One region of the Pseudomonas sp. nanlin1 genome, then DNA from elsewhere that is predicted to be linked to it. Evidence: predicted binding sites of a transcription regulator. Region 1 holds the regulator's gene; each other region holds the start of a gene.
What was found. Region 1 encodes FliA, which starts transcription of late flagellar genes. Its sites were predicted from a motif close to CTAAAGTTTNNNNNNNNNNNGCCGNTAA; they were not measured.
Positions count from the first base shown of each region.

Region 2: a site for FliA is predicted at 1,776-1,803, ahead of QCL65_RS03640 (methyl-accepting chemotaxis protein). Genes of this name have one in related genera too.
Region 3: a site for FliA is predicted at 1,951-1,978, ahead of QCL65_RS18515 (methyl-accepting chemotaxis protein). Genes of this name have one in related genera too.

Region 1 is NZ_CP124218.1:1,923,548-1,926,824, forward strand. It holds gene flhF (flagellar biosynthesis protein FlhF) at 1-699, shown strand, start outside; gene fleN (flagellar synthesis regulator FleN) at 818-1,651, shown strand; gene fliA (RNA polymerase sigma factor FliA) at 1,645-2,394, shown strand; gene cheY (chemotaxis response regulator CheY) at 2,598-2,972, shown strand; gene QCL65_RS09075 (protein phosphatase CheZ) at 2,992-3,277, shown strand, end outside.
Region 2 is NZ_CP124218.1:781,607-784,883, forward strand. It holds gene QCL65_RS03640 (methyl-accepting chemotaxis protein) at 1-1,710, opposite strand, end outside; gene QCL65_RS03645 (methyl-accepting chemotaxis protein) at 1,828-2,691, opposite strand; partial or broken gene QCL65_RS03650 (methyl-accepting chemotaxis protein) at 2,683-3,277, opposite strand, start outside.
Region 3 is NZ_CP124218.1:4,036,242-4,039,518, reverse strand. It holds gene QCL65_RS18520 (acid phosphatase) at 225-1,919, shown strand; gene QCL65_RS18515 (methyl-accepting chemotaxis protein) at 2,027-3,277, shown strand, end outside.

The DNA.
Region 1 (3,277 bases):
ATCGTCACCCCCGAGGTCGAGCCCCTGGAAGAAGGCGGCGTGATCGCCATGGTGGGCCCCGCGGGCATGGGCAAGACCACCACCCTGGCCAAATTGGCCGCGCGTTATGTGCTCAAGTACGGCGCCCAGAGCGTTGCCCTGGTGAGCATGGACAGCTTCCGTATCGGTGCCCAGGAACAGCTCAAGACCCTCGGCCGTATCCTCAATGTTTCGGTGACCCAGGTCGACCCAGGCCAATCCCTGGTCCAGGCCCTGGAACCACTGCTGCGCAAGCGCGTCGTATTGATCGACACGGCAGGCCTGCAAGCCAGCGACCCGGCCCTGCGCATGCAACTGGAAAGCCTGGCCGGGCGCGGTATTCGCGCACGCAATTACCTGGTATTGGCAACCACCAGCCAGAAGCAGGTGCTCCAGGCCGCCTACCACAGCTACAAGCGCTGCGGTCTGGCTGGTTGCATCCTGACCAAACTCGACGAAACCGCCAATCTGGGCGAAGTGCTCAGCCTGGCGATCAGTCATCGACTTCCGGTGGCCTATCTCACGGATGGCCCACGTATCCCAGATGACCTGCACCTGCCGCGCCGCCACCAGTTGGTCAGTCGCGCGGTCAGTGTGCAGATGCAGGAAGAGCCCAGCGAGGAGGCCATGGCCGACATGTTCGCTGATCTCTACCACAGTCCGAATAAGCGGGTGGGCTGAGGTGATGAGCGTCAAGAAACTGCAATCTTCCTACATCGATGGACTGCCACGCTTTATTCGGATGTTCGAATGTGCAGCCCTCCGTGTGGCCCCGGTCTAGACAAGGTAAAGAACGAACATGGGTAGCATGCATCCCGTACAGGTGATCGCGGTGACCGGCGGCAAAGGTGGCGTCGGGAAGACTAATGTGTCAGTGAACTTGTCACTGGCTCTGGCAGAGCTTGGCCGCAGGGTCATGTTGCTGGATGCCGACCTGGGGCTGGCCAACGTCGATGTGCTCTTGGGGTTGACGCCCAAGCGCACGTTGGCAGACGTCATAGAGGGTCGTTGTGAGCTGCGCGACGTGATGTTGCAGGGGCCAGGTGGCATCCGCATCGTCCCGGCGGCTTCAGGCACCCAGAGCATGGTGCATCTGTCCCAGGCGCAGCATGCCGGGCTGATCCAGGCCTTCAGCGACGTCGGTGACAACCTCGACGTACTGGTGATCGATACCGCTGCCGGTATTGGCGACTCGGTGGTCAGCTTCGTGCGCGCTGCGCAGGAAGTGCTGCTGGTGGTGTGCGACGAGCCCACCTCCATCACCGATGCTTACGCGCTGATCAAATTACTCAACCGGGACTACGGCATGAACCGTTTCCGGGTCTTGGCCAACATGGCGCAGAGCCCGCAGGAAGGGCGCAACCTGTTTGCCAAGCTGACCAAGGTGACCGACCGTTTCCTCGATGTCGCGCTGCAATACGTGGGTGCGGTGCCTTACGACGAATGTGTACGCAAAGCGGTACAGAAACAACGCGCGGTGTATGAAGCGTTTCCGCGCTCCAAATGTGCCCTGGCCTTCAAGGCCATCGCGCAGAAAGTCGACACTTGGCCACTGCCTGCCAACCCAAGGGGGCATCTCGAATTCTTCGTCGAGCGGCTCGTTCAGCAAACCAGCGCGGGGCCAGTATCATGAGTGCTAGCGGATACCGTATGTACAGCAAGGCTTCTAGGGAATCGCAACAATACGAGTTGATCGAGCGCTACGCGCCCTTGGTCAAGCGTATTGCTTATCACCTGTTGGCACGTCTGCCCGCCAGCGTGCAGGTCGAGGACTTGATCCAGGCCGGCATGATTGGCCTGCTAGAAGTGTCGACCAAGTACGACTCGAGCAAAGGCGCCAGTTTCGAGACCTACGCAGGTATCCGTATCCGCGGCGCCATGCTCGATGAAGTCCGCAAGGGTGATTGGGCGCCGCGTTCGGTGCACCGCAACACGCGAATGGTCAGCGACGCGATTCGGGCAATTGAAGCAAAAACTGGCCGTGACGCTAAAGATCATGAAGTTGCGGCCGAACTCAAGTTGAGTCTGGATGATTACTACGCGATTTTGAACGACACCCTGGGCAGCCGCCTATTCAGTTTCGACGACCTGTTGCAGGACGGCGAACACGAAGGCCTGCACGAGGATGGCGCTACAGGATCGCTGGAGCCGTCGCGGGACCTGGAAGACGAACGTTTCCAGGCGGCGCTGGCTGATGCCATTGCCAACCTGCCCGAGCGGGAAAAGCTGGTGTTGTCGCTGTACTACGATCAGGAGCTGAACCTCAAGGAAATCGGTGAAGTGCTGGGTGTCAGCGAGTCACGGGTCAGCCAGTTGCACAGCCAATGCGCGGCGCGTCTGCGCGGGCGGTTGGAAGACTGGCGGGCTAGATCGTAGAGAAATACGCGGGTTTGGGGGGAGGGCGGATCTGTACCGGGCTCGCTCCGGGGTGATCAGGTAAACACCACTGGGTGTTGGCCCGGCTCACTACGAAGTAGCCTGCTTTGGCAGTCGCTGTACTGGTTAAACGGATTCGATTTGATTGCGTGCCCAGGGGCTGGGTGCGTTCAAGACTGCTGGAGGTCTAATTGGACAAGAACATGAAAATCCTCATCGTTGACGATTTCTCGACGATGCGGCGGATCATCAAGAACCTTTTGCGCGATCTGGGGTTCACCAACACGGCGGAAGCCGATGACGGCATCACTGCATTGCCAATGTTGCAAAGCGGTAACTTCGACTTTTTGGTCACCGACTGGAACATGCCTGGCATGACCGGCATTGAACTGCTCAAGCAGGTCCGTGCCGACGAGCGTCTGAAAACCATGCCGGTATTGATGGTGACCGCCGAAGCCAAGCGTGAGCAGATCATCGAAGCGGCCCAGGCCGGTGTTAACGGCTATGTGGTCAAGCCTTTCACCGCCCAAGTGCTCAAAGAGAAGATCGACAAGATCTTCGAGCGCGTCAACAGCTGATGACCGCCACGGGGGCGCTATGGACAATAAAGATTCATCTTTGGCCGACTTCGAGTCGACCCTGAAAAGACACGCTACTGAGCTCGTGTCCAGCCTTGAAAAAGGCCGTTTCGGCGATGCAGTAGACCTTATTCATCAGCTCAACCAGACCCGCGACCGTGGCCTGTATCAGGAAGTCGGTAAGCTGACCCGTGAGTTGCACAGCGCGATCGTCAACTTTCATATCGACCCCCATATGCCTCAAGCCGAAGAGGTGTCGCAGATCACTGACGCCACCGAGCGGCTGTCGTACGTGGTCAGGCTCA
Region 2 (3,277 bases), 1.1 Mb from region 1:
CACCGTGCGGGTGATGTCTGACAACGACACACCGGCTTTGCGGGTCAACTCCACACTGCTGTCGGTCAAGCCACGGCTGCTGAGCATCACACTCGCCACTTCCTGGGTGCCCGCTTGCAAGCCGGCCACCAAGCCTTCGATCTCTTCGGTGGATTTCTGCGTGCGTTGGGCCAGGCCACGCACTTCGTCAGCCACCACGGCAAAGCCGCGGCCAGCTTCACCCGCGCGGGCGGCTTCGATGGCGGCGTTGAGGGCCAACAAGTTGGTTTGTTCAGCCACGGCCTTGATCACATCCATCACGCTGCCGATCTTCTGACTTTCGTTCTGCAGCACTTCCATGGCAGTGGTAGAGCGCTTCACTTCATCGGCCAAGCGTTCGATCTGAGCGATGGCCTGGTTAACCACTTTGTCACCGGCGCGGGCTTGTTCGTCGGCTGCGGTAGCGGCCACCGAAGCTTGCTCGGCGTTGCGCGCGACTTCCTGCACGGTGGCGGTCATTTCGTGCATGGCGGTGGCAACCTGGTCGGTCTCGACTTTCTGGTTGTTCACCCCGGCACTGGTCTGCTCGGTCACGGCCGACAGCTCTTCCGCTGCGCTGGCGATCTGCGTGACGCTGTCACGAATACCCCCGATCAACTCGCGCAGGGTCTGGCCCATGCGGGCGATGCCTTGTTGCAGCACGCCCAGTTCATCACGACGGGTAACGACCATTTGCTGGCTGAGGTCGCCACCGGCGATACGCTCGACCACTTCCATGGTCGCTTGCAGTGGCTTGGTGATCTGCCGGGTGATAACCCACGCGGCCAGCACGCCAAAGAGCAACGCCAGCAACGCGGCGCTGATTTGCAGCGTGCGCGCTTGGGCGCTCTCGACGTCGCGACGGTCCATCTGCAGTTTGTACAGTTCTTCGCTGAGGCGCACGATCACCGCTTGCTCATCGGTCATTTCTTGACGGGTAGCAGCAATGGCGGCGACGGACTGCTTGAAGTTGTTCACCGAGTCGCCGTAAGCCTGCAAGGCGGCGCTCAGTTGCTGAAGACGGGTGGCCTGGCCTGGCAACAGCGCAGCCATGCCGGCGATTTCGCTCTTGGCGCTGTCGAGTTGAGCGAAGGCGACCTTCTCAGTTTTATCGTTGACGTTGTTGATATAGCCACGCACTTCGAAGCGCACCAGGGTGACCAACTCGCGAGCACGGGCAGCGGTCTGATACTGGCGAAGTTCGTCGTCGCCAGCGGACTGTTCAGCCACAGCGTTGTACAACGCGGCGACGATGTCATTGGCGCTGTCGGCGGCGCTGGACATCGCCTGGCGGGCGCTGTTGGAGGTGGTGTAAGCGGCGCGCATGCGGGTCAGCGAGTCTTGGTAGAGGCCAATCTGCTTGGCCTGCTCTTGCAGGCGCTGGACGTTCTCTGGGCTCTTGAACGAGGCGAGCACTTTGGCCTGCTGCGTGCGGTAGACGTCCAGCTGGGTTTGCACGGTCTGGCCGATGGTGTCGTCACCGTTGGCCAGCATGTATTGCAGGCGGGTGATACGCAGTTTGGTCAGGCTGTTGTTCAGCCCGGAGATGTCGCTCATCCAATCGCTGCGCTTGATCAAACTGCCCAGGCTGTTCCAGCCGGTCAGGGCCAGCAATGCGGTTAATACCAGCACCAGCCCGAACCCCAGGGTAAGTTTCTTGGTGACGCTGATATTGCCAAACCAGCTGTTCATATTTGTCCCTTCATCTAAAGTAAAAATTTGCCGCGCATTGCGTATTTGCTGAGCCAGCGCCCGTAGGATCGGCTCTGGCTTGGCTTTCTTTAAATCCTGGCGTTGCCTGTCGTCGGCTCACACCTTGAAGTGGCCGACCAGGCTTTGCAGGTGGCCGCCCAAGCGGGCCAGCTCAACACTGGAGGCGGCGGTTTCATCGCTGGCCTCGGCGGTTTGTTCGGCAACATCGCGTACTTTGATAATGCTGCGGCTGATCTCTTCGGCCACGGCGCTCTGCTGTTCGGCGGCGGCAGCGATTTGCTGATTCATGCCCTGAATGCCAGAGACGGTCTTGGCGATATGGGCCAGTGAGGTGCCCGCGTCGCGCGTCAGTTGCACGCTGCTGTCGGTCAGGCCACGGCTGCTCTGCATGGCTTTAGAGACTTGCTGGCTACCGGCCTGCAAGCTGGCGACCAAGGTGGCGATTTCTGTGGTGGACTGTTGCGTACGCTGGGCCAGCCCGCGCACTTCGTCCGCCACCACGGCAAAGCCGCGGCCCGCCTCGCCCGCCCTGGCGGCCTCGATGGCAGCGTTGAGCGCCAGCAGGTTGGTCTGTTCGGCGACTGCCTTGATCACGTCCATCACGCTGCCGATCTTGTCGGTCTGGCCTTGCAGGTTGGCCATCGCCTGGGTAGAGCGGGTGACTTCACTGGACAGCAATTCGATTTGGGCAATGGCCTCGCCGACCACCTTGTCGCCCGCCTGGGCTTGCTCATCCGCCTCGGTGGCGGCGCGGGACGCCTGTTCGGCGTTCTGCGCAACTTCTTGCACCGTTGCCGACATCTCCAGCATGGCTGTGGCCACCTGATCGGTTTCGACCTTCTGGCTGTTGACCCCGGCGCTGGTTTGCTCGGTCACGGCCGACAGCTCTTCGGCCGCACTGGCGATCTGGGTGACGCTGTCGCGGATGCCGCCGATCAATTCGCGTAGGGTCTTGCCCATACGCCCCACGCCCTGCTGCAGGATGCCCAGTTCGTCACGGCGCTCCACGTGCACGGTCTGGGTCAAATCGCCTGAAGCGATGCGTGCGACCACGGCCATGGTTTGTTGCAGCGGGCGGGTGATTTGCCGGGTGATCAGCCATGCGGCGAGCACACCAAACAACAGGGCCAGCAAGGCTACGCTCACCTGCACGGTATTGGCGCGTTGGCTGTCGAGGTCACGGAACACGATTTGTTGGGCATACAGCTCATCGCTGACGCGCAGCACGTCGTTACCCTGTTGGGTCATTTGCGCGCGAGCGTTGACTACGCCGGCCATGGCGGCTTTGAAGTGCAGCACGGCCCCACGGTATTCCTGCAGCGCGGCGCGCAGTTGGGCCAGGCGTTCGCGCTCGCCGGGCAAGGCGGGCTGGGCGCGATCGACACCGCTAAGGGCTGCGTCCAACTGGTCGAGGGCCGCTTGTGCGGATTTGTCATTAGGGTTAATGGTATAGCCGCGCACTTCAAAGCGGGCGAGCTGCACCTGGTCTTTGATGGTAATGCTCGCCTGGGTTTGCGCCAGGCGGTTCTCAAGCTGCGCATCGGCC
Region 3 (3,277 bases), 2.1 Mb from region 1:
TAAGGATCTCTTTTTGTTATAAGCGGGCAGGTGGTTGCCCAGATGATCTCTACCTGAACGCTAAACCTTGGCTCATACATTGGCAAGACCAATATCAAAAATAATGAATTGGACTGACCAGTTGCTTTGGGGGAGGGTTTGCGTGCTGTCGCGATTACGTCATATTAAGCAAATACGCTCAGCGGACACATCTTGAAACATCCATATCCGACCCGGTAGCCCACATGACAGACACCCCAGACGATCTGCGCGACCCCTCCGAGCCCGCTCCCGCCGACAGCAGCCGCCGACGCTTCCTCGGTGGCGTGGCAGTACTGGGCGCGGGGGCGACCTTGGGCGGCTACGCCAACGCCGCCGCGGAGCCTGGGCAAGCCAAGGCGCGCCCGCTGAGCGGCCAGGCGCTTGATCAAGCCCTGCGCGAGCACGTGAAAACAGTGGTGGTGATCTACGCCGAAAACCGTAGTTTCAATAACCTGTTCGGCAATTTTCCCGGCGTCGAGCAGCCCCTGTCGGCGGTGAGTGCCCAGGCCAGCGAGCAGCGCGACCGCAACGGTAGCCCGCTGACCACCTTGCCAGCCACCTGGGGCGGCGTGCTTCAGGTGGGGCCACAAACCCTGGATGGGGTGACCTACCCGGTGGGCACCCAGTTTCAGCAAAACCTGGCCAATGCACCCTATGCGCTTAAAGGGCCGGATGGCGAAGATTTGCCATTGGGCTTGGTCACGCGGGACCTGTGGCACGTGTTCTACCAGAACCAGATGCAGATCAACGGCGGCAAGAACGATGGTTTTGTCGCCTGGGGCGATGCCGGTGGCCTGACCATGGGGCACTACGCACAAACCCGTTATTCGTTACGCTTGTGGGACGTGGCGCGGGAGTTCGTGCTCTGTGACAACTTCTTTCAGGGGGCCTTTGGTGGGTCGTTTCTCAACCACCAATACTTGATTTCAGCCACCGCGCCCTTCTACCCGGATGCGCGCAACTCGCCTGCCAGCGCGGTGATCGCCACCCTGCAAAGCGATGACCCGCTCGATACCCGCCTCAAACCCCTGGAGGCGTCACCCGCCAGCGCCATGACTGGGCCGCCGCAGTTCGGCCCCAGTGCATTGACCCCCGACGGCTATGCGGTGAACACCCTGGCGCCACCCTATTGGCCCACCTGGCTGCGCGACCCGGACAACCCCGATTACTCCAAGCCGGGCCTGGCCAGTGTGCTGGTGCCGCAGGAGCATGAGCACATCGGCGACAAACTGTCGAAAAAAGGCGTGGATTGGGCTTGGTACGCCGGCGCCTGGCAGGTCACCCTGGAGCAATTCAAGGATTCGGCAGGGATCCCCAAAATTCCTAACTTCCAGTACCACCACCAGCCGTTCAATTATTTCAAACGCCAGGGCCCCGAGTTTCCCCAAGAGCGTCAGCGGCGTCTGCGCGACGGCGGCCTGGGGGACGAGTCCAGCACTAACCGTTTTTTCGCCGATGCCGAGGCGGGCAAGTTACCGGCCGTGACCTTCTACAAGCCCCAGGGCAACCTCAACCTGCATGCCGGGTACGCTGACGTGGCCTCCGGCGACCGCCACATCGACCGGGCGATTAAAGTACTGCGCGCCAGCCCACAGTGGTCGCAGATGGTGGTGGTGGTCACCTTCGATGAAAACGGCGGCTGGTGGGACCATGTCGCGCCGCCCAAAGGCGACCGCTGGGGCCCCGGCACACGCATCCCCGCGTTGGTGGTTTCGCCGTTCGCGCGCAAAGGGCTGGTGGATCACACGGTCTATGACACCGCATCGGTGTTGCGCTTGATTACCCGTGTCCATGGCCTGGAAAAACTCGACGGCCTGCAACAGCGCGACCAAGCCATGCTCGCCCGTGGCCAGGTGCCGATGGGGGACCTTACCGCAGCATTGGAATTTCCCGTGTAGCCATCCCTTCATCGCTTTACTCAGGGTTCGATTCATGCCTTCAGGTATCGCGCCGATAACCTCTAGGTAATCATCCGATAGATGATTCAGCCCTGAGGTGGCCCACCATGTTCGACCATAAACTCAAGAAACAGCTAGCGGCCAAGGAGGCCGAAGTTGCAATTTTCAAAGGATTGACCACTGCATTAGAGCGCTCGATGGCGGTCATCGAGTTCGAACTGGATGGCCGAATCATTCGCGCCAACGACAATTTTCTGGCCGCCATGGGCTACCGCGCCGAGCAAATCATTGGCAAGAGCCACCGCGACTTTTGCCCGCCGGCTTTGGTGGCGAGCCGTGAGTACAGCGACTTTTGGGCTTCGTTGAAGGCTGGGCAATTTGTCTCGGGGACGTTTCGTCGGATCGACGCCAAGGGTCAGAGCATCTGGTTGGAGGCTAGCTACAACCCGGTACTGGACGAACAGGGCAGGGTGCTCAAAGTGGTGAAGTACGCCCTGGACGTCACCGCCAAGGTGCGCTTGGAAAGCGAAACCGCCGCCAAGCTGACGGCGCTGGACCGCGCCATGGCCGTCATTGAATTCGATTTAAATGGCAATGTGCTCTCGGCCAATACCAATTTTCTCCAGGTCATGGGGTACGGCCTGAATGAAATCAAAGGCAAACACCATCGGCAGTTCTGCGAGCCGAGCCTGGTCAACAGCGCGGAATATGCCGACTTCTGGCGGCGTCTGAACCACGGCGAGTTCTTCGCCGGGCAATTCAAACGCTTGGGCAAGCATGGCCGGGTGGTGTGGCTGGAAGCAACCTATAACCCGGTGTACGACGCCGAGGGCAAGCTGTGCAAGGTGGTCAAGTTCGCCAGTAATATCACCGAGCGGGTGGAAAAATTCGAGGAAGACTCGCGCAGCGCCTCTCGCGCCTATCATATTTCCGCCGAGACCGAAAAAGTCGCCGAGCACGGTACCCAGGTGATTCAGGAAACCGCCAAAGAGATGCGCTCGATCGCCGAGAATATTGGCTCTTCGGCGCGTCTGATCGCGCAATTGGGCGCGCGCTCGGAGCAGATTACCGCGATCGTCAATACCATCCGTGGCATTGCCGATCAGACCAACCTGCTGGCCCTCAACGCGGCCATCGAGGCGGCACGGGCCGGTGATCAGGGCCGCGGCTTTGCCGTGGTGGCCGATGAAGTGCGGCAACTGGCGGGGCGCACCAGCGGTTCGACGGCTGAGATCGCCGAAATGATCGGCAGGATCGTCGCTGAAACCCAGGAGGCGGTCACCAGCATGAAATCCACCGAGGCCGGCGCCCATCGGGGCGTGACCCTGGCCGACCAGGCTGGCCAGGTCATCGTACAG